DNA from 3 places in the Bacillus sp. NPDC094064 genome. Region 1 is predicted to be linked to each of the others. Evidence: riboswitches for the same ligand, from Rfam matches in the RefSeq annotation. Region 1 holds a riboswitch; each other region holds the start of a gene.

Region 1 (8,381 bases):
TATATCCTCTTACAAAGAGAAGATAATAACAAATAAATCCGTTAAAGAATGGGAGCTCTCTAACAATGAAACGAAAAATATTTTCTCTCTTTGCACTAACCTGTTTAGCACTACCAATACAAGCAAGTGCATACACATTTCAATCACTACCAATTGCGTCAAAGTCTAAACAGTGGTATATCGAAATTGATAAATCTCATAACGTAAAGAAGCAAGCAGTGCAGCCAAAACAGGATGTATACGATACGTATAGTTTACTTGTAAAAAATATCGGTAATGATGTATCAAACGTAGCTGTGGAAATACTTGATAACACTCCTACCTCTAAAGCTACTTTTAATCCTACTACATTAAATAACAAAGTTTCTAAAAGTCATACAAACTTTGACTACATAGTATTCCCATTAGACTTTAACAGCCATAATTTCAAAGTCGTCATTACTTGGGAAGAAAATAATTTCTCTTACAACGGTCATCCGGTAAATGAGGATAAAAAGATGAAACAAACATTTGTATTTAATGAAGACTAAGTTCTGAACTTAGCCTTCATTTATGAAACCTGATTGGATCGCTTCTGTCACTTCTTTTGTAATTTCCAGTTCAGTTGCTTCCGTACTAATTTGCTTGTGCCAAATATGTACAGAAGGCTTTTTATTATAAAAATGCTTTATTAATAATAATCGATTATATACTATATTATTTTCTATATGAGTAGCGATATAGACCGTGAAATTTTTTGCTTCAAAAACCTTTTCTTGCAAAGTGTATTTGCTTTCTAGTTGCCTTACTACTATATCTTTCAAATTTTCTATCGTCATATACGCTGTCCCCTTTCCCCTATCATCAATCAAATCGACGAATACTCCGCACAGACAATGCCATACCTATTGTAATAATCACTAAAATTGCTAGCAATACAATCGTTATCTCGCCACCTATTACATTCGCTAGCCAACCAACAACTACGTATCCTAATGGCAATAAAGCGAAAGAACCTAACATATCAAGGCTTGCTACTCTTCCAAATGTTTCTTCTGGAACAAGTTCTTGTAAACTCGTTTCCCAAATAAGTCCAAATATCATCATACCGAATCCTTCGATTGCCATTAAGAATATTAAAGCAGGTGGCCAAGAAATGAACGGCATAATTGGTAGAGCGATACCACTAATTAAAACACCTCCATAGGCAAGTAATCCTCTTTTATGCCATCGTTCCCTCCCGCCAAATATTAGTGCGGCGATTACAGCACCAACACCAGAAGCTGCCATGCCTAGTCCATATACGTAAGCTTCAAAATGATGGTGAACATTAAACAACCATGGAATTAATACGACGATAATGCCGGCATAACAAATGTTTACGAAAGAAAACACTAAAATTGTAATCCACAGCCACGGATGACTTTTTAAAACTAAAACCCCTTCCATAAACTCTTTTTTATAATCGATCTTACTCCTTTCAATCGAGTTTACTTTCTTAAACTTAATTTCTTTTAAAAATAATAAACAGAAAAATGATAATAAATACGTTGCTGCATCTAGTCCAAACCCTATCCCAGCAGATGCAACTGATACGATTAATCCACCAAGTGCCGGTCCGATTAATCGTATGCCTTGATTACTCATTTGCGTGAGTGCATTAGCCGCATTACGAATTTCTGGTACAAACACTTTTGCTCTTACAGCTGAATACGCCGGCTGGAATATTCCTTCCATAAGTCCGTATAAAGCAACAAGGACATATAAAAGGGTAATCGTTAGCAAATCCATAAATATAAGCGATGCAAGTAATAGCATTAATATAGCGCGGATTATATCTGTAAATAACATTAATTTTACCCGGTCAATTCGATCTACAACTAACCCTGCAAACGGTAAAGCAAGAATATTAGGTAGCATGTACATTGCCATAGTCATCCCCATTACAACCGTTGAACCAGTTAATGAGTAAACAACGACTGGCAAAATAACCATCGTTATAGAACTCCCTAAAGTTGAAAGCAATTGTCCAATCCACAAAAATTTAAAATGCCGTGACACTTTAACTGGCAACAGTAATTTGCCAACATACCCTAAACCTTTCTCTCTTTGTATTTCTCCTTGCATTTCCCTCTCCTCTTTCCAAATGACTATAGAATCCATACATAATAACGGAAAATTACCAATATTACATTTTCAATTATATAAGAAACCATTATGCTATGGTAAAATTATCAAAAAAAAATATAAAGGAGAATACATCATTATGCCTCCAAATTCACATAACATCGAGCACCAACTCTATACAATGTGTATGATCTAGCGTAACAATGAAGTTTTACTTGTAAAATAAATGCTTGTTAATAGGAGGTAACGATACTGCCTCGTGTGGAATGTTATACCCCTCGTCCCTTCGGGGTTGCGAGAACACGATGAAGCACTAACTTGTGTAAATTTAATTGAATTGTATAGATTTAGTTAAGTTTATCGTATCGGTGAATTAGTATGGGTGCCAATCAATACAGCACTAAATCTTCCTATGCAAGGTTGGTTTAAAGAAAGATCCCCATTACTTTTTGAAAAAGGTACGTTTGAAATTAAACGTGTTTGGGACAAAGATTTAGATAAACAAGTCGCTATGACAATTGCCCACACGTAAAAAAGCTCGGAATCTCTCCAAGCTTTTCTTACTTTTCCTCTATTTTCTTAATCTCATAATCAATTTCTAAAAACTTAACTCCAAATATCCACATTTTATGGTGAGCTGTTAGCATTTGACCATTTCCCTCTTTAATAATAAACGTCTCTGCTAACGGTAAACGGATTGTAAAGAAACGAGTATGTAAATAAATCCCCTCATCGCCCTTACCATTTTCTCTTAGCTTACTAGTAATGATTAACTCATTATTATCATTGCGTAATTTTAAAATCCCCGTCATATTCGAATATGGTAAAGGTAATGCGATATTCATATATGTATCGTTCTTATGGGTATGCATTGAATACAAAGCTAAAAAAATAGACTTCCCTGCTTCATTTTTTCTTAGCCAAGCTCTTACGTTTTCTCTTCCGTCTTTCTCATCGATTACACCAAGGATAGAACCGTACATTGTTTCCCACTTGCCACCCATTCCTAAATGTATTTGTCCAACACGTTTACTCATTTTCTCATAACAAAATGCAAATGGGCGGAACCAACGAGTCCATTTAATATGCGATTGTAACTTATACGCTGTTGTATTTTCATAAAAACGAATAATGCTTAAAGGAATCTTCGCTGTGTCAAATGCCTCACTATGAAAGTCATTCATTTTATCAACTAAACCTTTGTATTCCTTACTATCTACTAAATTCCTACTATGTAAAAACGTCTCACCAATTGTTACACTTCCTCTTAACCGACTCATTGGTTTTCCATAGTATTTATAATTGGGAGCACTCTTTTCCATCATCCAACCAACAAATGCCGGTAGCGCTACTCCAATCCCATTTACAACACCGTGAACCCAAACCATTTGTACAATTGTAATCGTCATTACTTGTTTCAAATTCCCATATGAATATATGAGTGAGAACATAATTGTGACCATGAGCGTACTAGACGAAATGATTAAAAGAATCTTTGCGCTGATAGCATTAAATTTCGTGCGCCAAACATAAATCCCATAACCATAAATAGCACATAAATATAGGAACACTGCAAAAAATTCAAATATCCTTGAGTATGTAATTCCAATCGCAACTGTCATCGGTGAAATGACTATAATAAACATAATTGCATCATATACTTTACTTCTCTTTTCTCTCTCCCTCCCAATTAAACCCGCTGATAACGGCAATAGAAATACCGAATAATGAAAGTGTGCAGCTGTAAGTAAAACAATGTCAGAACTAAACTGCATAATCGATACGTTTGCTACTGAAGCAAAAAACCAAAAACCACCTAAAAACAAATAAATAAACGCACTATCGATAGCCGTTTCTTCTAATGGCTTCCGTCCTCTTTCTAGTAATCTATTTATACCAAATAACGCAACGATCCCCGTATATACAAACCAAATTATCGCAAAGAAATATTGATTTGTTACAAAAGCTAACATTGCACTAATTGCTGCGACCGGATATAAAAACGATACGGATTTATAAAATAATAAATACGATCCATTTCGTGTTCTTTTATCAATAATACAAAAAGACATCGGTATAAATAACAAAATAGATAATAATATAATTGCTTCAACAGGATTTACATCGGGCCACTCACATATTAGAAAAACAATATAACAAGCAAGACCAAATATTATATTTCTCATATCGTTTATTTCCTTTCCACAAACGTTCCCTTATATGAAAATAGCGAACCAATTAACGGATTTCGTACTTGAACATAAATTCGAAAACATTGTAATTCGTCATCATAACTTTCAACAATTTTTGCCTCTCCGTATAAAAGTTTCGGTAAAGAGATTTTTCTTCCAAACATATAAAGCCATTGTTTCTTTGAAGAAATATGCATTGCCCCTAACCCATCAATATGAAAATTCAATGTAGAGACGAGTAAATGTGGTTCACCAAAATAATCTACAATTTCATTTTCGTTTTCATCCAACTGCATAACCGCATTAAAATATCTTTCCTTATCATGAAAATAAAACGTGCGATTCCACTTTACAATTTCTTTTCCATCTTTATCTCGTCCAGCAGTATTATGTATTACAAAAGGCACTTTTTTTCCTCGTTCAGAGAAAAACATTCGAAACTTCGATGCAATTTTTAATATTAATTTCACAAAAAAAGAACCACCATAAATTTCATCCATCTTTCCTTCCCCAATAAAACTATTCTCTTCTGTAATCTCATAGCGTTTCTGCAATTTCGGATGAAGTTTTTTATAAGAATCCCCTAATAGTCTTTCATAAATATTAGCCATACACTATCCCTTTCTCGTCCTCTTGCAATTTTTTGCACTTGGCAAATCGAAGCTATTCATATAACCGACAATCGATACTCCAATTAGAAGCAGATTTAACGTAATTGGATTAAACGGCTCTGTAAAACTTGTGATATTCGTACATCCTGCTGCTATCGTTAAGGCTATTAACATGAAAATATGTAGTATAAATACATTTCGTTTTGGAAATGGAAGTAACCATATGACACCAAAAATAACTTCTAACAGCCCAATTATTTTAAGAATAAAAATACTATTTTCAGTTGAACCAATTATGACCGAAAGCATTTTCACTTCTTCTGGATGGGTAAAGATTATTTTCGGTACAATCCCTTGATATAGCCATACAAAAGAAAATAAAAAACAAACGAGCCAATATGTCATTGTTCTTCTAATTAGCAACTTAGGATGAAGTCCCTTTTCTAACCATAATTTTAAAGCATCAAAACTCCAAGCAGTCGCAGAGCCTAATAACGGGCGAAAAATATATGAATCTATTACATTTCCTATACGGCCAAATCTTGTATCATAATCATATTGCGTTTCAAAATGAATGTATTCATTATTCGGTGTATACTTCCAATACCCACGCCCCATTTGTATAAGCGATAATTGATTGTCTGTCCAAAATTTCAAAGACGAAATTCGTTCTCCAGTTTCTTTTCTAATCTCACCTATCGATTCCCCTTCCCCAGCTATTTCAAGTCCAAATCCGATCTTTGTTTTATACAAAAATTGCTGCGGTTCTCCCTCTTTTTTCTCTAAATACGAAATTTCAGTAAAGCGAGCATCCCACTCTGTATGTATGTCTGGTTCTTGCGTATATTCCCATAATTTCTCTATCGTTGTTTCCATTTCTATCGAAACATAAATAGGTTTTTTCCTTTGCATTCTTCCACCTCCAGTGCACTATATTTTTAATGTACATGCAATGAGTTTATTTTGCTACATTTTTCACAAACTCCCCCGTAAATAGAAAGAATTTTAAAAAAATACATAAAACACTTGATTCCCCGGAAAATTTAAATTATTATAAAACAAATGTTACCCACAACTTTATAAATCAAACACTCTCGCCTAAAACGTGAGATAGAGGTTGCAATACTTATAAGTATTCTAATGGAGACACAGAGATGTCTATGAAATTAGAAGAAAGGAAGTGTTGCCGAAATTGATAAACTTCTCTGCATTTATCAATTGGGGCTGTTTTCGAATAGAAACAGAACTGTCATATGTACAAACATGTACGTATGAAGAGCTATCTACAAAAAAGAGATATCATTTTCATGATATTCCTTTTTTGGCGGTTTTTTTATTAGCTCCGTTTTCTGTTTCCCTTTTCCTGTAACAGCACCATCCTCACTTATTTGAGATGGTGTTTTTTGTTTTTCTCTCTGGTAACTACAGGAATATTGGGATTTGCATATGTCCTAACCTATTCTTAAAAATGGACGAAAGAAGGAATTCGTAATGGAAACGATTGTACAAAAATTTGGTGGCACTTCTGTCGGAAGCGTCGAACGCATTCAACATGTAGCAAATTTAATTATTGAAGAATATGAAAGGGGACATAGCGTTGTCTCTGTCGTTTCGGCAATGGGCAAAAGCACGGATGAACTAGTAGCACTTGCTAACGCTGTTACGGAAAACCCAAGTAAACGTGAAATGGACATGCTTCTATCTACAGGAGAACAAGTGACCATTTCATTATTAACAATGGCATTACAAACAAAAGGCTATAACGCCATTTCATTAACAGGATGGCAAGCTGGTATTACGACAGAATCTGTACATGGTAGTGCACGGATTACTGACATTAATACAGATCGTATTCAGTCTTATCTTGCTGAAGGCACAATTGTTATCGTAGCTGGTTTCCAAGGTATGAGTATAGAAAGTGAAATCACAACGCTTGGACGTGGTGGCTCTGATACGACCGCTGTCGCATTAGCAGCGGCATTAAAAGCGAAAAAATGTGATATTTATACGGATGTGACAGGCGTATACACGACTGATCCACGAGTTGTAAAAACGGCTTACAAATTAGATGAAATTTCTTATGACGAAATGTTAGAGCTTGCCAACCTCGGTGCTGGCGTATTACATCCGCGTGCTGTTGAATTTGCTAAAAATCATAATGTCGTTTTAGAAGTCCGCTCAAGTATGGAACAAGAAAACGGAACAATTGTAAAAGGAGAATGTAACATGGAACAACAATCAATCGTTAAAGGTATTGCATTTGAGGATAATATTACACGTGTCACAATTAAAGGATTGGAACAAGGCTCACTTTCAACAGTTTTCTCTACATTAGCAGCAGCACACATTAATGTAGATATTATCATTCAAAGTATTACAAATGAAGGAACTGTTCATCTCTCCTTCTCCATTCACTCTAATGATTTAAGAGAAACTTTAGAAGTGTTGGAACAAAATCAAGAAACTCTTCACTATGAGTCAGTAGAACATGAAAATCATTTAGCAAAAGTATCAATTGTAGGATCTGGTATGGTATCTAACCCAGGTGTCGCTGCAAATATGTTCACTACTTTAAAAGAAGAAGATATTCATATTAAAATGGTAAGTACATCAGAAATTAAAGTATCTGTCGTTATTGACCGCCTTCATTTAGTTACAGGTGTTGAGGCGCTGCATCAATCATTTATGGCGAAAATTGAGCCTTTAGTACAAATGGTATAATTTAATATTTTTATTGCAACTTACAAAAGTCATATAAATCTATTTCCTTCCTATTTATAAATAAAAAGCTGTTTGCATAGATTTCAAGATTCTATACAAACAGCTTTTTAACATATTATTGACATCCAAAAATCATTATAAAACACTCAAATTAATCGTCATACTCTTTCCTAGGAAATACTACTGACTCTTCTCACTTCTATTAAAACAGATGAATGTTTTCTTTCTTACAAGCTGCACGTAAATCGTCAGGCCATACAGAAGATTGAACTTCACCAATATGTGCTTTACGTAGGAAATACATGCACATTCTTGATTGTCCGATACCACCACCAATTGTTAATGGTAGTACGTCTTCTAATATCCCTTTATGGAAATCATACTCACGTTTGAAGTCATCACCTGTTTTCGTTAATTGCTCATCAAGTGATTTACTATCAACACGAATTCCCATTGATGATAATTCGAATGAAGCTTGTAGTACTGGGTGCCAGAATAAAATGTCACCGTTTAATTTCCAATCGTCATAATCAGCTGCACGTCCGTCATGTTTTTCACCTGAACGAAGTACATCACCAATTCCGATAATAAAGACTGCACCGTGTTCTTTCGCAATTGCATGTTCACGATCTTTCGGTGTTAATTCTGGATATTTATCTTCCAGCTCCTGAGAAGTAACGAAGACGATTTCTTCTGGTAAATACTTTCCTAGGAACGGATACTTTTCAAATAAGTGATCTTCTAAATCTTT
Region 2 (8,381 bases), 320 kb from region 1:
AACAATTTGTGATGTACCACCTTTCGCGAAGACGACAGCTGGTCTACGAATCCGATTATAATTATTCGCCATTGAGTACCCGTATGCCCCTGTACAAGAAATTGCTAGTAAATCAGCAGAAGCAACTTTCGGTAGAGTAATATCCCAAATTAACATATCTCCACTCTCACAGCATTTCCCTGCAATCGAAACAACTTCCTCGTTCTCATCATTTCCTCGATTCGCTAACATCGCTTCATAACGAGCGTTATATAAGGCCGGTCTTAAATTATCTGTCATTCCACCATCTACTGCAACATATTTCCTTATACCAGGAATATCTTTCACAGATCCGACTGTATAAAGTGTCGTTCCCGCATCACCTACAATACTGCGGCCTGGTTCAACCCAAATTTCTGGCAATGGATAGTTACAGACTGTAAATTGTTCTCTCACTGCACTCGTTACAGCTCGCACATATGTCTCAAGTGTTAATGGCGTATCCGAATCTGTGTAGCGTATTCCGAATCCTCCTCCTACGTTTAACACTTTTACTACATAGTTTGTTTGCTCTCTCACTTCTTCTAAAAAATGGCGTAGAACTTCAATTGCTCGAACAAAACCAGCTGTTTCAAATATTTGTGATCCGATATGCGAATGAATACCTAACACATTATAATTTGATTTTTGTAAAGCAAGATCTATCGCCTGCATCGCTTGACCATTTGAAACACCAAATCCAAATTTTGAATCCTCTTGGCCTGTTGTAATATATTCATGTGTGTGCGCCTCTACTCCAGGCGTTACACGGATTAATATGTTCACAAATTTCCCATATTGCACTGCTAAATCATGTAAAATTTCTAATTCCAAGAAATTATCTACTACAAAACAACCAATATTCGCCTGAAGAGCCATAATCATTTCTTCTTCTGTTTTATTATTTCCGTGAAAATGAATGCGTGATGCCGGAAACCCTGCTTGGAGCGCCGTATACAACTCTCCCCCTGAAACAACATCTAATGACATATTCTCTTCACGAGCTACTCGGCACATCTCCATGCACAAGAACGCCTTGCTTGCATATGCTACTTGATAAGAGAAACCACTTTCTTGAAAAGCACGATGAAATGCACGACATTTCCCTCGAATAGACTCTTCATCGTATACATAAAGTGGTGTTCCGTATTGTTTTGCTAGCTGCGTCGTATCGCACCCTCCAATTTCTAAGTGTCCTTGCCCATTAATTCGGCTTGTGCCGTGTAAATACATTTGAATTCCTCCCTTATTTCCTCTAAAACTCATAACCCCAATCTTCTATTCATTGCAGCACGCTTTTAGATAGACAAAAAACGCGCGGAACAATGTTCACACGCGTTTCTTATTAGGAAAAATATATATTGAAAAAATAAACAAGGTGTTATCTTCTCAAAATAAGAAACCGCATCAACATCTCCAAATAGCTCTCCATAAAATAAATCTTATGACAGTACTACATTTATTCAATGTAGTCCCAATATATGAATAAGGTGGTCATTCTTATATTTCGGCAATAGTCCCTTTCAACCTATGATCACAGATTCCACTAAATCTCCCATAGCTTACTCTTTCCTATCGCGGCCTCTACCTTTGAGAGTAGATGAGGTAAGTCTATTTAATTTTCAAACATCTAATTGTTGCTATTAACAATACCAAAGGACCATTTTATTTGTCAAACAATTTTTTATATTGTTTTTTTGCAGTTTAATTCCGTGTCATTTGGTAAGCGCTTTACTATAATCTTTGTTACTTCCCATTCGCCTTCATCGTTATTAAATGTAATTGTTACTTTTTCAAATGGTGGAGCAATTTTCCCACCAATTCGCTCATACTTCGTCACTTCGATACTCGCTTGAAATAAATATGCACCACTATACACTTTTTTTAAACTAATAATTTTAGGACATTGATAAGGTTTCAAGCTCCCATATTGTTTTTCAATTGCTTTATTTATTTTTGGAAATAAAACAGAATAAAGTGCATCTTCCATAAGAGGGGCATCATATTGAGCTATTGAAACACTCGGTGAAGCAAAAAGGATACAACTACTGCATGCTATACAATATAATAATTTTCGCATTATAACCTCCGTATTATTACGTGATTCTTTCTGCGCACGATCATTATCATACAAAGAAACTCCATTTTATTGTCTCCCACCACTCTTTTTCTACTCAATTATTATAAAAAAGTCCACAACTCCCTTTTATTTTCGTATAATGATACTCATAGTATAATAATCATAATAACAAAGGACTGTTCGTATATATAAAGTGAGGCGCTAATTCAATAGGCTCACAAGAACTGTCATGCTTTTTAGGAGAGGAGTATATTATGCTGCAACGTTTATTTCCAAAACTGCGATTTGCACTCATTGCAGTCGTTTTATTATGGATTAAAACATATATTGTGTACAAGCTAGCATTTGATATTAAAATTGATAACTTCTTTGAAGAATTTATGCTTTTTATTAATCCACTAGCATCGCTACTTTTATTTTTCGGTTTTGCTTTACTTGCATCTAAATATCGAAACCGAATTATAATTGGCATCAGTTTTATACTGTCATTTATTTTATTTGGAAACGCAATGTTTTATGGGTTTTATAACGATTTTGTTACGTTCCCAGTTTTATTCCAAACGAATAATATGGCTGACTTAGGGACGAGTATAAAAGAGCTCTTTACGTATAAAACATTACTTTTATTTGCAGATGCAATTATTTTAATGTTTATTTCGCGTAAATACCCGTCATTTTGTGATAGAACACCACTTTCCCGCTCTGAGAAGCGAACTTTCTTTAGTGGTGTAACAGCATTATTAGCACTGCAAATTGTTGTTTCCGTTATTTATAAACCACAAATGTTCTCACGCTCATTTGACCGTCAAACTGTCGTGAAAAATTTAGGTTTATACACATATCACCTATTTGATATTACACTTCAATCTAAATCTTCGGCTGAACGTGTATTTGCAAGCGGAGACGGATTCTCTGAAATTAAAAACTATACAGACGCAAAAGATAAGCAAGCTGATAAAAACTTATTTGGAGCTGCAAAAGGTAAAAATGTAATTTTAATTTCAATGGAATCTACACAAAGTTTTGTTATTAATAAAAAAATAAATGGAAAAGAGATTACACCATTTTTAAATGACTTTATTAAAGATAGTTTTTATTTCGATAACTTCTATCATCAAACTGGACAAGGTAAAACTTCTGATGCTGAATTTATCGTTGAAAATTCACTTTATCCGTTAGATCGTGGTTCTGTATTCTTTACTCATGCAACAAATGAATATACAGCTACACCAGAACAATTGAAGAAATACGGATATTCTTCTGCTGTCTTCCATTCAAACGATAAATCGTTTTGGAATCGTGATGTAATGTATCCTGCGCTTGGATATGATCGTTACTTTAATTTAAATGATTACGTAGGCACAGAACAAATGTCTGTCGGCTGGGGATTAAAAGATAAAGAGTTCTTTGAGCAATCTATTCCAAAACTAAAATCTTTACCGCAGCCGTTCTATACAAAATTCATTACTTTAACAAACCATTTTCCGTTTCTTCTAAATCCGGAAGATCAATATGTTGATGAATTTAATTCAGAAAGCGACGTTTTAAACCGCTACTTCCCAACTGTTCGTTACACAGATGAAGCTCTTAAATTATTTATTAATCAATTGAAAGCAGAAGGACTGTACGACAATTCTGTTATTGTCATTTATGGTGATCATTACGGTATTTCCGAAAACCATAACGCAGCTATGGCTCAGTTCCTTGGGAAAGACGCAATTACACCGTTTGATTCTATGCAATTACAACGCGTCCCTCTCATTATTCATGTGCCTGGTCAAGAAGGAAAAGTCATTTCTAAAGTATCCGGTCAAATTGATATTAAACCAACTCTTCTTCATTTACTTGGTATTAAAACAAATCAATCCGTAGAATTTGGAACTGATTTATTCATTAAAGAAAAAGACCCTCTTATGATCATGCGTGATGGTAGCTTCGTCTCGGAAGATTATGTTTACACAAAAAACATGTGCTACAGAAGAAATACGGGGGCAGAAACTGATTTAACACTTTGTCAGCCTTATATTGAAAAAGCAAAAACAGAATTAAAACTTTCCGATAAACTCATCTATGGAGATTTATTACGTTTTGATCCTAATAATCGATTAAACACTGGAACGATGACAACGAAATTTGAATAGTTCAGGAAGCAACTTCATAGAAGTTGCTTCCTTTTTTTACGTATTTTTCGAATTATTCTTCTACGAAATCTTTCACAAATTGGGAATTTCTTTCGTATGAGTAATAAATTTATGGTATGATAAAATAAGTAAACTTTCATACACTAATTAAGAATTTATTACAGAAAGCAAGGGATCAGATTTTGTATAGAGCAGCTATTCCAAACTTATTTACGCTCGGAAATTTATATAGCGGATTTTTATCAATCGGCTATGCATCTTTAGGATATTATAAATCAGCTGCTATTTTAGTACTTATCGGGATGATGTTAGATAGTCTTGATGGTCGTGTTGCTCGTTTATTACGTGTGGATTCACAAATGGGAAAAGAGCTTGACTCGCTTGCTGATGTGGTAACATTTGGTGCAGCACCTGCTGTTTTAATGTATTACACATCTTTTTCCAACTATGGAATCATTGGACTATACATAGCGGGACTATTCCCACTGTTCGGAGCATATCGCTTAGCACGATTTAATGTAACACCATCTTCTACTTCTATGAAATATTTCACTGGAGTTCCGATTACTGCAGCTGGAGGGCTTGTCGCTTTCCTAACATTATTTTCAAATACCATTCCAAAAATCGTTCTTATTACAGTATTTGTAACGTTCGCATTTTTAATGGTAAGCCGCATTCGTATCCCAAGTTTAAAGGATGTACCAATTCCACGATATAGCATCATTATTACACTATTTTTAGTTGGAAGCATTATCACAATGTATCAAACAGGCTTTGGTAATTTTTCTGTTTTCTTATTCATTGCCATTCCACTGTATATTTTGTATATGCTATCTCAATTTCTTAGACAAAGACCATCTAAAAAAGCGAATAAAGAAAAATAAACCTTCCGCTTTCGGAAGGTTTATTTTTATCCCAATTGGTGTGAGCTAATAATGAAAGAGGGATGGCCCCTCTCTCATTAAAGTTTCACTTTATTTTGTAACGAATACGTTTTGATTGACAGGTGTTACTGCTTCTTCCCCGTTCAATACAGCCAAAATATTTCTTACAGCCATTTCAGCCATCGCATCACGCGTTTCAAATGTTGCATTTCCTACATGAGGAGCAAGCACAACATTCTTTAATCCTTTTAGTTCTTCTGTAATTTTCGGTTCAAACTCAAACACATCAAGAGCTGCCCCTTCAATTTCATTCGTTTTCAATGCATGAGCAAGTGCCGCTTCATTCATAATTGGACCACGTGAAACATTTACAATATATGCTGTTTTCTTCATCATATTAAACTGCTCTTCATCAATCATATGATGTAATTTCGGATTATACGCACAATTAATTGTAATAAAGTCTGCTGTTTGTAATAATTCTTCTAATGTTACATACGTTGCTCCTAGTTCGTTCTCAGCTTCAGGCTTACGATTTGGCCCTGTATATAAAACATCCATTCCAAATGCCTTCGCACGTTTTGCAACTGCCTTCCCGATTTCTCCAAGACCAATAATTCCAATTGTTTTACCATGTACTTCTCGGCCTAAGAAAAATAACGGTGCCCATCCGTTAAATCCAATTGTACGACATAACGTATCTCCTTCAGGAATTCTACGTGCCGCTGCTAAAAGAAGTGCAAATGTTAATTCTGCTGTCGCTTCAGTTGATACTTTCGGTGTATTCGATACTACAATTCCTTTTTCGCCCGCATACGTATAATCAATATTGTCATAACCAGCACCATAGTTTGCAACAATCTTTAAATGAGGTGCTGCATCAATAACTTCTTTCGGCACCTTTGTAGAAAGTAAACTTAACAATGCATCTTTATCTTGTACACGCTCTGTTAATTCATCTAAAGAAATTAACTCCTCTTTATCATACATTTCTACATCGTGATCTTTTAATAGTTCTAATCCAATTTTTGGAATTTTACCTGCTACTAATATTTTTGCCACTACTAACACCTCTTCTATAAAAAATAAGACATCTCTTATCTTTTATTGTAAGAAATCCACATATAAAAACCAAGGAATTTGATTATAGTTTTGAAAATCGACACTTTTTTATCCATAAGAAAAGAGGAGATGTGACTCTCCCCTCTTTTTACGCTTTTTCTTGTGATTCTTTTCCAAGTTTCACATCAATTGTTCCTTCTGCAACTGTATCACTAATTTGCTCCTCAATAACCGATTGAGATGATTGAGATGATTGAGATGTAGCATTCGTTTCAGAAGTGTAAGCTTGTTGCTCTATCCCTTGTACATTTTGTTTATTTTGTTGTTTCGCCATTTTTTACCCTCCTTTTTGTTCTTTCTTATTTTGAACAAAAAGAAAGGTTTTCATCAAAAAATTGCATTTCATTTTGAAATTGTCATTTCTTCTTCAAGCGGTCTCATTACCCTTGCTCGTTTCGTAAATGTTGCGATATGAGAGATGCCATGAGCTCGTAATGTTTGCACATTTTCTTTTACGTATTTCCCTAAATCATTCGGATAATGTGCATCCGAAGAAATCGTAATAGGAACTCCCTGTTTAGCTAATACTTGTAGATAGAGCGGACTTGGACACATTTCACGAACTGGATAGCGATAGTACAGTCCTGCATTTATTTCTGTTGCAGTATTTGTTTCTACTAGCGCACGAGCAATTTTCTTATAATAAGAAAGCTGTTCATTCTCATCCAACCTGTAATTAAATACTTTTATGTTATCAAGATGAGCTATAATATCAAATAGCTCAGAACGAACCGCACGCTCAACAGTTTTGAAAAACGTATCATATAATGCATGTAAATCGTGTTCCTCAAAATACTCCTTCGTATCTGGATTATCGAACCCCCAGCCGTTTAAAAAATGAACAGAACCAATTACATAATCAAAATCTCCTAGCGCTAATAATTTTTTCAGCTCTTCTTCACAACCAATAAAATAATCCGCTTCAATTCCAAGTTTAAGCGTGACGCCCCTTTTACTCCAACGTTCTTTCGCCTCTTCAATCGCCTTTGTAAAATCGTATAGTGAAACGACTCTTACTTGGTCCAACCATTCCTTCTGTAAACGACCAAGCTTCGAATCACTAATATCTACATATTTTTCATAATATCCTTTCGCCTCATGAAAACGATATAAATGATCAACAATCCCAACTTCTTTTATACCTTTTTGCAACGCTTCTTCTAAATATAAATCGATCCACTTGGCTGTAAATGGCCCTTCCTTCACACGTCTTTGCAAACGCTCTTGTGTTTTCATAAGCCAATCGATAGAATGCCTTTCTTCTGGAAGCGGCTCATAATATTCCATTGCTTCATTTATTTTAGCAAGCCACCCTATTGAATACGGTCCTTCTTCTAAATGAAGGTGATAATCCACTTTCATATGTATTCCCCCTTATAATGTATCTATTTCTTTTCGATCTCCTACTCTCGAAAGCTTTCCATTTCTTTCTTTCACTTCTCGTATGACATCTTCCAGTGCAATATTTTTTTCAGCTAATAGAACAAAACAGTGATACAACACATCGACCATTTCTTTTACTAGTTCTTCTTTATCGTTATTTTTAGATGCGATGATTACTTCCGCACATTCCTCTCCAATTTTCTTTAAAATTTTATCTTCTCCTTTTGAGAATAAATAATTTGTATAAGATTCAGGAAGTGGATTTTCTTTTCGTTCCTCAATTGTTTCGTACAATAACTTAAAGACATTTTCCATATGTATCCCCCTATATAATTTTGTAATGAAAACACGTTTTCTCTCCCGTATGACAAGCAGGTCCTACTTGCTTTACGACAACAACGATTGAATCTTGATCACAGTCTAAATACAAGGATTGAACATATTGGACGTTTCCGGATGTACCTCCTTTATTCCATAACGATTGTCTCGAACGGGAATAAAACCACGTTTTTTTCGTTTTTAGTGTTTTTTCATACGCTTCTTCATTCATATAAGCTAGCATTAAAACTTCTTTCGTATCTTCTTCGATTACAACTGCTGGTAGTAATCCTTTTGAAAAGTTAGGTTTCATAGCCGCACCTCAACGTTAGCTTCTTTTAACTTTCTCTTTACACTCTGTACAGTTTCCTCACCATAGTGAAAGATGGATGCCGCTAATGCTGCGTCAACTGTTGTCTTTTGAAAGACTTCTAT
Region 3 (8,381 bases), on a different contig from region 1:
CGAAAACTAGAGTAGTAGAAAAAGAAACGATAGTAGATGACAAGCAATTTATACCTGTTCTAGTACATGTGAGTGATAATAATGTGTATATTTTAGATCAGGATGAAAAAATGAAAGAGTTAGATGAGGACTTGAACATTATACGTACATATTCATTGCAAAGCGATAAAAAAACAAAAATCGCTAGAGAGGATAAAGGAATATGTGATATACAAGTACAGGAGAATAAAATATACATCCTATACAAAGATATGAATTCGAAGAGTACAACGAAGCAACTTGTAGCTGAAATTGAAGGATATGATTTATTAACGGGAGCCAGCATTGAAAAGACTACTTTGCAATTAGATAAGAAGTGGGATGATATTACCTTTCTTGCATTAAAAGAGTAAATAAAATGATGTGAAGGGGATAACTCAAATTATGACATTCAAAAGTGAGGAAGAACTAAATGAAGCTATTGAAGAGGCTAAAGCAAGTCTAGCAATAGAGGGCATGACTCTTACAAAAGAAATGGAAAAAATTATTAGAGACAAGTTAGCAGGCAAGATAACGCATGAGCAATTTATTGTATTAGCAGATGCGATTGCGAGGCGTGAACGTACTTAACAATCTAGAAGCCACCACGAACTTTTGTTACATAAACAGGAAAAAAGAGATGGAAAATCCATCTCTTTTTCATTTTCATATACTCCATGATTAGCTGCGAATCCCCTTAATGATAAAACGATGTTGCCTCACATCAAAATATCCCATTTGCAAAATGATCTCATGTATACGATATAATTCCTCATAGTAACCCTCGACAGTAAAATCAGGAATTTGCCACGGAATTGCTTTTAAGTAATAGACGATAGCGCCAATATCATAAAAGCGTTGGAAAGGAAACTCTTCTTTTTCTTCTAAAATAGTAAATCCATTTTCCTTTAGTTCATTACATGCAGTTTCAAGAGAACAATTTGCAAATTCGCTATTTAGCGGTGAGATAAACTGCTTATTAAGTTCAGCACAATCAAGACCGCCAACTTGTTGTGTAAGAAATGTTCCATTTGGAGAAAGGATTCTTTTTACTTCAGTAGCAGCATACGATTCATGTTGATTTAAGATTAAATCAAACTGTCCATCTTGAAATGGTAATGCAGTATCATCGCTCACCTCTACAACTTTAACCCCTAAAGGCTCTAATTTCTTCTGAGCAATTGGCACGTTTGGAGCGTAGCCCTCAGTTGCATAAATAGTTGGCGGGAACGGTTGTAACATAGACAAAAACTCTCCGCCGCCAGTACCCATGTCTAGCATAGAATCTGCACGCTGCATAAGCTGGAAAGCTGTGCTGCCGTACGACCACGATAAAGGCTCGCTCTTCATTCGGCCCGTTTCTGAAATGAAAGAAAAATCCCAGCCGCTAAAAAGTGTATTTGCACTTTCTAATATCGTTAAAAATAATGGATCACGTTTCATAATTTTGTCCTCCTATTTTTTAATGGATAATATGATGAGAAAAAAAGGGAGGACCTCTTATTAAAGAGAAGCGGTTTTACGTTTCGTGTTCGAATAGATTCATATAAGTTTGCTCCTTGTAAGAATGGTTATTTATATATTCGGGATAATCGAGTGGAAATCCTTTGAGGCTATAAGAGAGGACAATTGTTTAATGAAAAAATGGATTGAGTGTATCGTGTAATTTTTCATTCATATGCTACAAAAAATAATTTTATTTGCTCCATAAAATGGTAAAATTACATTGGAGGTAAAAATATGAGAAAATTCAGTTTGTTATCGGTAACCTTGATGATTTTGGGACTATTATTGTTTGGATTAAATTGGATAATAGATGGCTATTCTGAGCCTATTGTCCTTTTGGGGTATATCTCTTTTTTATTCGGCATTGTTCTAAGTTTTATCGCGATTGTTAAACGTGAAGATGGAACCTTAAAATTCATATCACTTATTTCTTTCTTCGTTGTGATGTTTTTAATTACTTGGTTTGAGTCGTTTCAGATACTACGAATTATTACGTGGTTAAAAAATATCTATTAAAGTGGGGAACCTTAAATTTAGGGGTTCCTTTTAATTTATTGGATTATCAATATTAAAATTAACAGAGCTATTAATAAAAGAAATATATATATACTGAATATAAAACCTTTTAATTCTTTGAAAACATTCTATAATTTAGTATTGTTTATATATGGAATGTTTTGTTTGTACGAAAGAGGGATAAGGGGTTATATGAAAAGAATGAAAAATGTAATGTTGCTAGTGTTGTGTTTCTTATGTTTAAGTGGTTGTAATTATGAAGATGAAGATCAGGTGAAAAAATATGTGAAAAAAAAGCACGGAATCGATGTGGTTGTAACAGATTGGGGCGCTATACATGAAGGGAATATGGGGCATACATATCATACAGTTCAAGCGAAAAATAACAAAAATATTCAATTTAGAGTAGAGGTAAATGGCATCATCTATTCAAGAATAACAGGCGATGAATACGAATACGGGAAAAAAACATATGAGGAATATAAGAAATTCAAACCAATGCTAGAAGAAATTAAAAAATTAGGTTACGTGGAATCTGAAAATGAAAATGCTCTCCAATATATATTGGATGATGATAATATAGGGAGAAAACCAACTGATAAGTTATTATTAACTTTAAAAACGAGTGACAAGATAGATTACAGTCAATTTGAATCAGCAGAATTAGATCGTTTATATGCTCTATTCCAATTCATTCAGAAGAGTAATAGAAAAATAACAGAACTTGAAATTGAGGATCATAATGGTGAATCTATAGGCTTCCCTTTTAATAATGTGCAAAAAGCTATAACGAAAGAAGAACTGCTTCTAGCAATGAAAAATACTGTAAGCAGTTATTGGACATACTTGATTCAAACTGAAACAAAAGTAGATGAAAGGTTAAATGAAATCCAAAATGATCGTTTCGTAATTAAAGATATTACTTGTCCACACCCAAAAGACGGCAATTGTCCAGAGTATAAAGTGACTTTAGTTTTCAATGACAGTGAGATTAAATATAAAGATGATTCCTATGTAATAGAGGATTTGAGAAAGGTAGTCACTATTCTTAAAGAAGAACTACATAATAAGGAATTTGACATATTTTTGACGAACAAGGATAGAACAAGTTATTCACTCTGGCTATCATCAGAAGCAATTAAGAAAAGTAATACCGTAGAAGAGTTAGTAAAATAATGGTGTAAAGAAGAAGTTTAAAGTACTTTTTACGTTTGTTATTTCTTTATTCAAAGGCGCTGTTAAATTTTAATGTTGATAATCTGTAAAAAATTTAGGAAACCCAACATATACTTAGGGGTTTCCTATTTTATTACACAGTATTAGTATAGTTCGTCCCTCATAATTGTGTAAGTGGAGAGTTGCTAAAATAGTATTATTTTCTCATTACTCTCCCGATAACTTTTTGTGTTTTTTCATCAACAAGTTTGATAATGTCGCCCAACAAAGCACTTTTTTTAGAACTTAACGTAACCATTGACACTTCTTTACCATCGAAGGAAGGGTCAATTAAACTAAATCTCTTTGTGTCTGCTGTTACTTTACTTACTTTTGCGTCTTTCCAATCACCGACAATTTCTTTTCGTTCCGAGTCAGTAAGCGAATTCCAAGCAATTTCCCGCACGTCTTTTGTTGTTTGTACTGCTTTTGTTCCTGTTTGCTTATCTGAGCTTTGGCAACCACTTAAAACGAAAGAGTGTAAGACTATTGCTGATAGAAGTAGAATTCTCATTATTTTCAAAGTAATTCTCCTTTCTGTGTATAGATTTAATAATTAGATTATCTTATCTTATATTATATTATTTTCTTTAATCAATTATTATCGAACTATTCAGATTACAAAGTTTTAATCGGAACTACACATTAAATTTTGACAATCGCAAACTGTCAAATGTGTAAGTCATTTCAAATATAAATGATGTTAATAGAAATTCTTTAATATGTTGCTTAGTGCTTTCATTACTGTGACTAACAGAGCCTATTCAAAAAGCAAAAACGCTTATACTTCATTTTTGAAGCATAAGCGTTTTTGTGTAAAATACTCAAAAAGAAAAATCCTTTGGTAAAGTACCATTTTTAATTACCGTTCTTAACCCATGTTTTATAATCCAAGGGTTAACTGGATGCTGGTTATCGCGTAATTGCTGTAACCATTGAAAAACGAGCTCTTTATTTTCTTTCGTAATATCATTAATATGATTGGCTACAGATTTTTGAACATATTTAGAAGGGTCATTCATTAATGGTTCAAGAAGTTTTAAATTGTTCTTAAAATCACCTTTCAGAGCTCCCATTTTTTTAGCCCAAGGAAGTCTTGGTCTAGTACCTTCAGAAACTAATCTTCTAATGTGGCTGTTGTCGTCATGAATCCACTTTTGTAATATGTTTAGTGTGTCTTCATGATATGTTTCAAGAAAAGGCCGAATGGCATATTCAGCAGTATTCCTTTTTGTTATTTCATACATAGCATTGAATGAGGATTCAAAATCGTTAAGCCCGTATTTTTCAACGTATTTTGCAATAGGCATATACATATATCCGTTTGTAAATGTGCCTACTTCTGTTGTATTTTCTGGTCCCAATATTTTCAGTAATATATGTATTGCTTCACTGAAATCTTTTTGTAATGTAGTGTGTAATTCATCTGCGATTACTTCAATACGTTGCTTTAATTCTAAATTTTCAACTTTACATGTTACGGAAGCTACAAAGGTTTTTTTAGAGAAATTAGGATCATGTTTACAAATAGAATCAGCCATTTTTTCTGCTAATTCTTCATTAAATAAAAATTTTAACGGAACATATTTACCCATATTTTCACCTCAGTGGTCAGTTGAAAACAAATTTTATTTTTTAATCGACAACCCATAAACCAAAGTTTCACTAGGCGTTGTAATACTAAAACCTGTCGTCTTATAATCCAGTTTCACTGTATCACCAGTATAGTCTTTCGTGAATGAATCCATTTGTACGATGAAATCAGCATCTTCATATACAATATCATCGGCATGATAAGTATCCCAAATTAAATCCACATCAACGAAAATGCTACAAGAGTTTGTCATTGTCCCTCTAATGCGAATGATCTTTTTATCTTCACGTTCTAATCTATGTATAGCTGCTTTTGCTTCATCAGTAATACGAATGTTCATAGTATCCCAACCTTTATGTATATTTCCTTTATTATTGCAAAAACAGGAGCAATAGGGAAGGGAGAAGCATTGCAATAAAAAACGAGCAAACAAATTTGTTTGCTCGTTGCACTTTTATTTTAGTTCACATTTATCAAGTGGAATCACTTTTGTTTTCTTCGTAAATTTATATCCTAACCATAGTACTAAGAAAAGTGGTAAACCGATGTAAGAAACGAATACACCGTTCCAATCGATAGATTCTCCCATAAATGCGCCATAGTTTTGTCCTAAAATGACGATGACACAAAGTGCAAATGCGAAGATTGGACCGAACGGGAACCATTTTGCTCTATATGGTAAGTCTTTTAAATCTTTTCCTTGTGCGATATATGCTTTACGGAAACGATAATGACTAATTGCAATCCCAACCCATGCGATAAAGCCAGACATTCCAGATGCGTTTAATAACCAAATGTATACAACGCCGTCACCGAATAAAGAAGCGATGAAAGCGACACTACCAACAATTGATGTTACGATTAATGCGTTAACAGGTACGCCGCGGCTATCCAATTTCCCTAAGAACTTCGGTGCTTTGCCTTGGCGAGCTAAATCCCAAAGCATACGAGTTGATGCATACATACCAGAGTTACCAGCAGATAGTACGGCAGTTAAAATAACAGCGTTCATAACAGAAGCAGCAAAGGCAACGCCCGCTTTTTCAAAAATAAGTGTAAATGGACTTACTGTAACATCACTTGCAGCAAGGCTTTCAGTTGTGTAAGGAATTAATAAACCGATAACGAGAATCGCAAGGATATAGAATAAAAGAATACGCCAAAAGATCGAACGAATTGCTTTCGGAATATTGCGTTCTGGATCAGACGTTTCACCAGCAGCTACCCCAAGTAATTCAGTACCTTGGAAGGAGAAACCAGCTGCCATAAATACACCGATAATTGCCATAATGCCGCCGTTAAATGGTGCATCTGCAACAGTGAAGTTTTTAAAGCCAACAGATTCGCCGCCCATAATGCCGAAAATCATCATAAAACCGACAATTAAAAAGATAATAATCGTAACTACTTTAATAAGTGCGAACCAATATTCAGATTCACCAAACCCTTTAACAGATAAGTAGTTTAAAAGGAAAATAATAGCTAAACAAAGGCCACTCCAAACGAGTGAAGGTGTATCTGGAAACCAAAATTTCATAATTAACGATACAGCTGCGAGTTCAGCCGCTATCGTAATTGCCCAGTTATACCAATAGTTCCATCCTAGTGCGAAACCAAGTGATGGATCAACAAATTTTGTTGCATACGTGCTGAAAGATCCAGTTACAGGCATGTATGCTGCGAGTTCTGCTAAGCTTGTCATTAAGAAATAAACCATAATACCAATTGCGGCGTATGCAACTAATGCACCACCAGGTCCAGCTGTATGGATAACACCACCGCTGGCAAGAAATAGTCCGGTACCAATTGTACCACCGAGAGAAATCATCGTAAGGTGTCTTGATTTTAAACTACGTTTTAATTCACCTTTTCCTTGTGTAGTTTGCGTTTTAGAGGTAGTTTGATTCGTTGCGCTATTCATGTTCAACACTCCTTTTCTTGTAAGATAGGAAGGAGCGGGGGGAGAAAAGTACAAAAAACCGCCAAAGGAATTTGGCGGAACGTTTCACAAATAACCACCCCATCATACCCTTCCGTTAAGATAGCACCCCACGTTTACACGGTAATTTTGTAAACGTGACAGTTCTGTTCCTTTCGGAGACAGCCCCAGCTTATAGTTCCAGAGAAGAAATATAAACTTCGGCAACTTTTCCTTTCAAACGGAGTCGGTGACATTCTCTGTGTCTCGTCCATTTTACTTTTAAAAGTCGCAACCTCTACCTCATCGGACTGATGAGGATTTATATATTGCTAAGATTTTTAATATATCGCAATTGTAATCACTTTCTGAATATATTGCAAGGGATTTTGTTAGGAAAAGTCAAAAAATATCGGTTATTGTTTAGGAAACGTTTGCAAAACTCCACCCGAACCTACTGTTATGTAACAAAAAATAAAGAAAGAAATTGTTATACAAATGTTTCGCAAAAAATGATGAAAAACCCTTTAAAATTAAAAGAAAATTCGGAAAATATAATTCGACATTCATAATGTGGTCATATTTTTTGTTATAATGAGATAAACGTTTAAAGGAAAAGGGGAAATCATTATGAAATTAGAAACGGAAAGGCTCTATATAGTACCATGTACAGAAGAGATGTTTCGTGTTGCTGAAAAACAAGGGTATAACAGTGGTCCGCATATTATAGGCCATGTAGAACATGTAAAAGAAGATGCGGCTTTATTACCTTGGGGCGCATGGTATGTCATTCGAAAAGAAGATGACATCGTACTAGGGGATATAGGTTTTAAAGGGAAACCAAGCGAGAATGGTACAGTAGAAATTGGTTACGGTTTTATTGAGAAATATTGGAATAAAGGATATGCTACAGAATCTGTAGCTGAATTAATAAAGTGGGCTTTTCAGACAGGAGAAGTAGAAACGGTTATTGCAGAGACACTTCAAGATAATTATGGTTCAATCCGTGTATTAGAAAAATTACATATGAAGAGAGTAGAAGCTACAGAAACGATGATCAATTGGAAAATAGAAAAATACCGCTCGAAATAAATCGGGCGGTATTTTTGTAATTAAGGTAGTATTTGTTTTTGATCTGTCGGGTATCCAATTGTCGAATGTTTCGAATGATTACGGACAGCAATAAAAATAGATATAATAACGACAAGACCAACTGCCACGTAAGAAAGTGAAATAATAGTTGGATCCACTTTAAATGTTGTAAGTAGTGTACGTATATTCGTAAAAATAATAAGACCACCAACTAATACGCCAAGTAAATGAGATGGAACGATGCGTACTAACCATGCTGCAATTGGAGCTGCAACAATACCGCCAAGCATTAAGGAGAATACCCAAACCCAGCTTACTTGTTCCCAGCCAAGTGAGATGAAGAAGCCGATTGTTGCAGCGAGCGAAACAGGAAATTCACTCGTATCTACAGAGCCAATCACTTTTCTAGCTTCATTTCCTCTTGCAAGTAGCACAGGTGTCGTAATTGGACCCCAGCCACCACCGCCAGTTGAATCGACGAATCCAGCGAATAAACCGAGCGGTACAAGTTGTTTGGCAGAC

The links. A riboswitch is a leader RNA that binds a small molecule or an ion and turns the genes downstream of it on or off. The one in region 1 is predicted to bind lysine.
Positions count from the first base shown of each region.
Region 2: another riboswitch for lysine. It lies ahead of lysA (diaminopimelate decarboxylase); the one in region 1 lies ahead of ACQKNI_RS07455 (aspartate kinase).
Region 3: another riboswitch for lysine. It lies ahead of ACQKNI_RS02075 (amino acid permease); the one in region 1 lies ahead of ACQKNI_RS07455 (aspartate kinase).

Region 1 is NZ_JBNNUI010000002.1:552,924-561,304, reverse strand. Features, by position in the region: gene ACQKNI_RS07490 (hypothetical protein) at 66-530, shown strand; gene ACQKNI_RS07485 (hypothetical protein) at 540-818, opposite strand; gene ACQKNI_RS07480 (MFS transporter) at 844-2,106, opposite strand; partial or broken gene ACQKNI_RS07475 (DNA mismatch repair protein MutT) at 2,474-2,638, shown strand; gene ACQKNI_RS07470 (YndJ family protein) at 2,667-4,292, opposite strand; gene ACQKNI_RS07465 (DUF4166 domain-containing protein) at 4,298-4,909, opposite strand; gene ACQKNI_RS07460 (DoxX-like family protein) at 4,913-5,821, opposite strand; lysine riboswitch at 6,013-6,199, shown strand; gene ACQKNI_RS07455 (aspartate kinase) at 6,401-7,630, shown strand; gene asnA (aspartate--ammonia ligase) at 7,833-8,381, opposite strand, start outside.
Region 2 is NZ_JBNNUI010000002.1:229,818-238,198, reverse strand. Features, by position in the region: gene lysA (diaminopimelate decarboxylase) at 1-1,251, opposite strand, end outside; lysine riboswitch at 1,432-1,613, opposite strand; gene ACQKNI_RS05820 (DUF3888 domain-containing protein) at 1,703-2,098, opposite strand; gene ACQKNI_RS05815 (LTA synthase family protein) at 2,353-4,239, shown strand; gene pssA (CDP-diacylglycerol--serine O-phosphatidyltransferase) at 4,422-5,123, shown strand; gene ACQKNI_RS05805 (NAD(P)-dependent oxidoreductase) at 5,214-6,185, opposite strand; gene ACQKNI_RS05800 (DUF4025 domain-containing protein) at 6,334-6,519, opposite strand; gene ACQKNI_RS05795 (histidinol phosphate phosphatase domain-containing protein) at 6,588-7,607, opposite strand; gene hisE (phosphoribosyl-ATP diphosphatase) at 7,620-7,943, opposite strand; gene hisI (phosphoribosyl-AMP cyclohydrolase) at 7,954-8,259, opposite strand; gene hisF (imidazole glycerol phosphate synthase subunit HisF) at 8,256-8,381, opposite strand, start outside.
Region 3 is NZ_JBNNUI010000001.1:380,988-389,368, forward strand. Features, by position in the region: gene ACQKNI_RS02030 (hypothetical protein) at 1-392, shown strand, start outside; gene ACQKNI_RS02035 (antitoxin VbhA family protein) at 424-609, shown strand; gene ACQKNI_RS02040 (class I SAM-dependent methyltransferase) at 700-1,461, opposite strand; gene ACQKNI_RS02045 (hypothetical protein) at 1,759-2,040, shown strand; gene ACQKNI_RS02050 (hypothetical protein) at 2,233-3,216, shown strand; gene ACQKNI_RS02055 (hypothetical protein) at 3,413-3,769, opposite strand; partial or broken gene ACQKNI_RS02060 (IS1595 family transposase) at 3,894-4,007, opposite strand; gene ACQKNI_RS02065 (DNA alkylation repair protein) at 4,080-4,850, opposite strand; gene ACQKNI_RS02070 (iron-sulfur cluster biosynthesis family protein) at 4,884-5,189, opposite strand; gene ACQKNI_RS02075 (amino acid permease) at 5,304-6,770, opposite strand; lysine riboswitch at 6,884-7,076, opposite strand; gene ACQKNI_RS02080 (GNAT family N-acetyltransferase) at 7,398-7,859, shown strand; gene ACQKNI_RS02085 (sulfite exporter TauE/SafE family protein) at 7,880-8,381, opposite strand, start outside.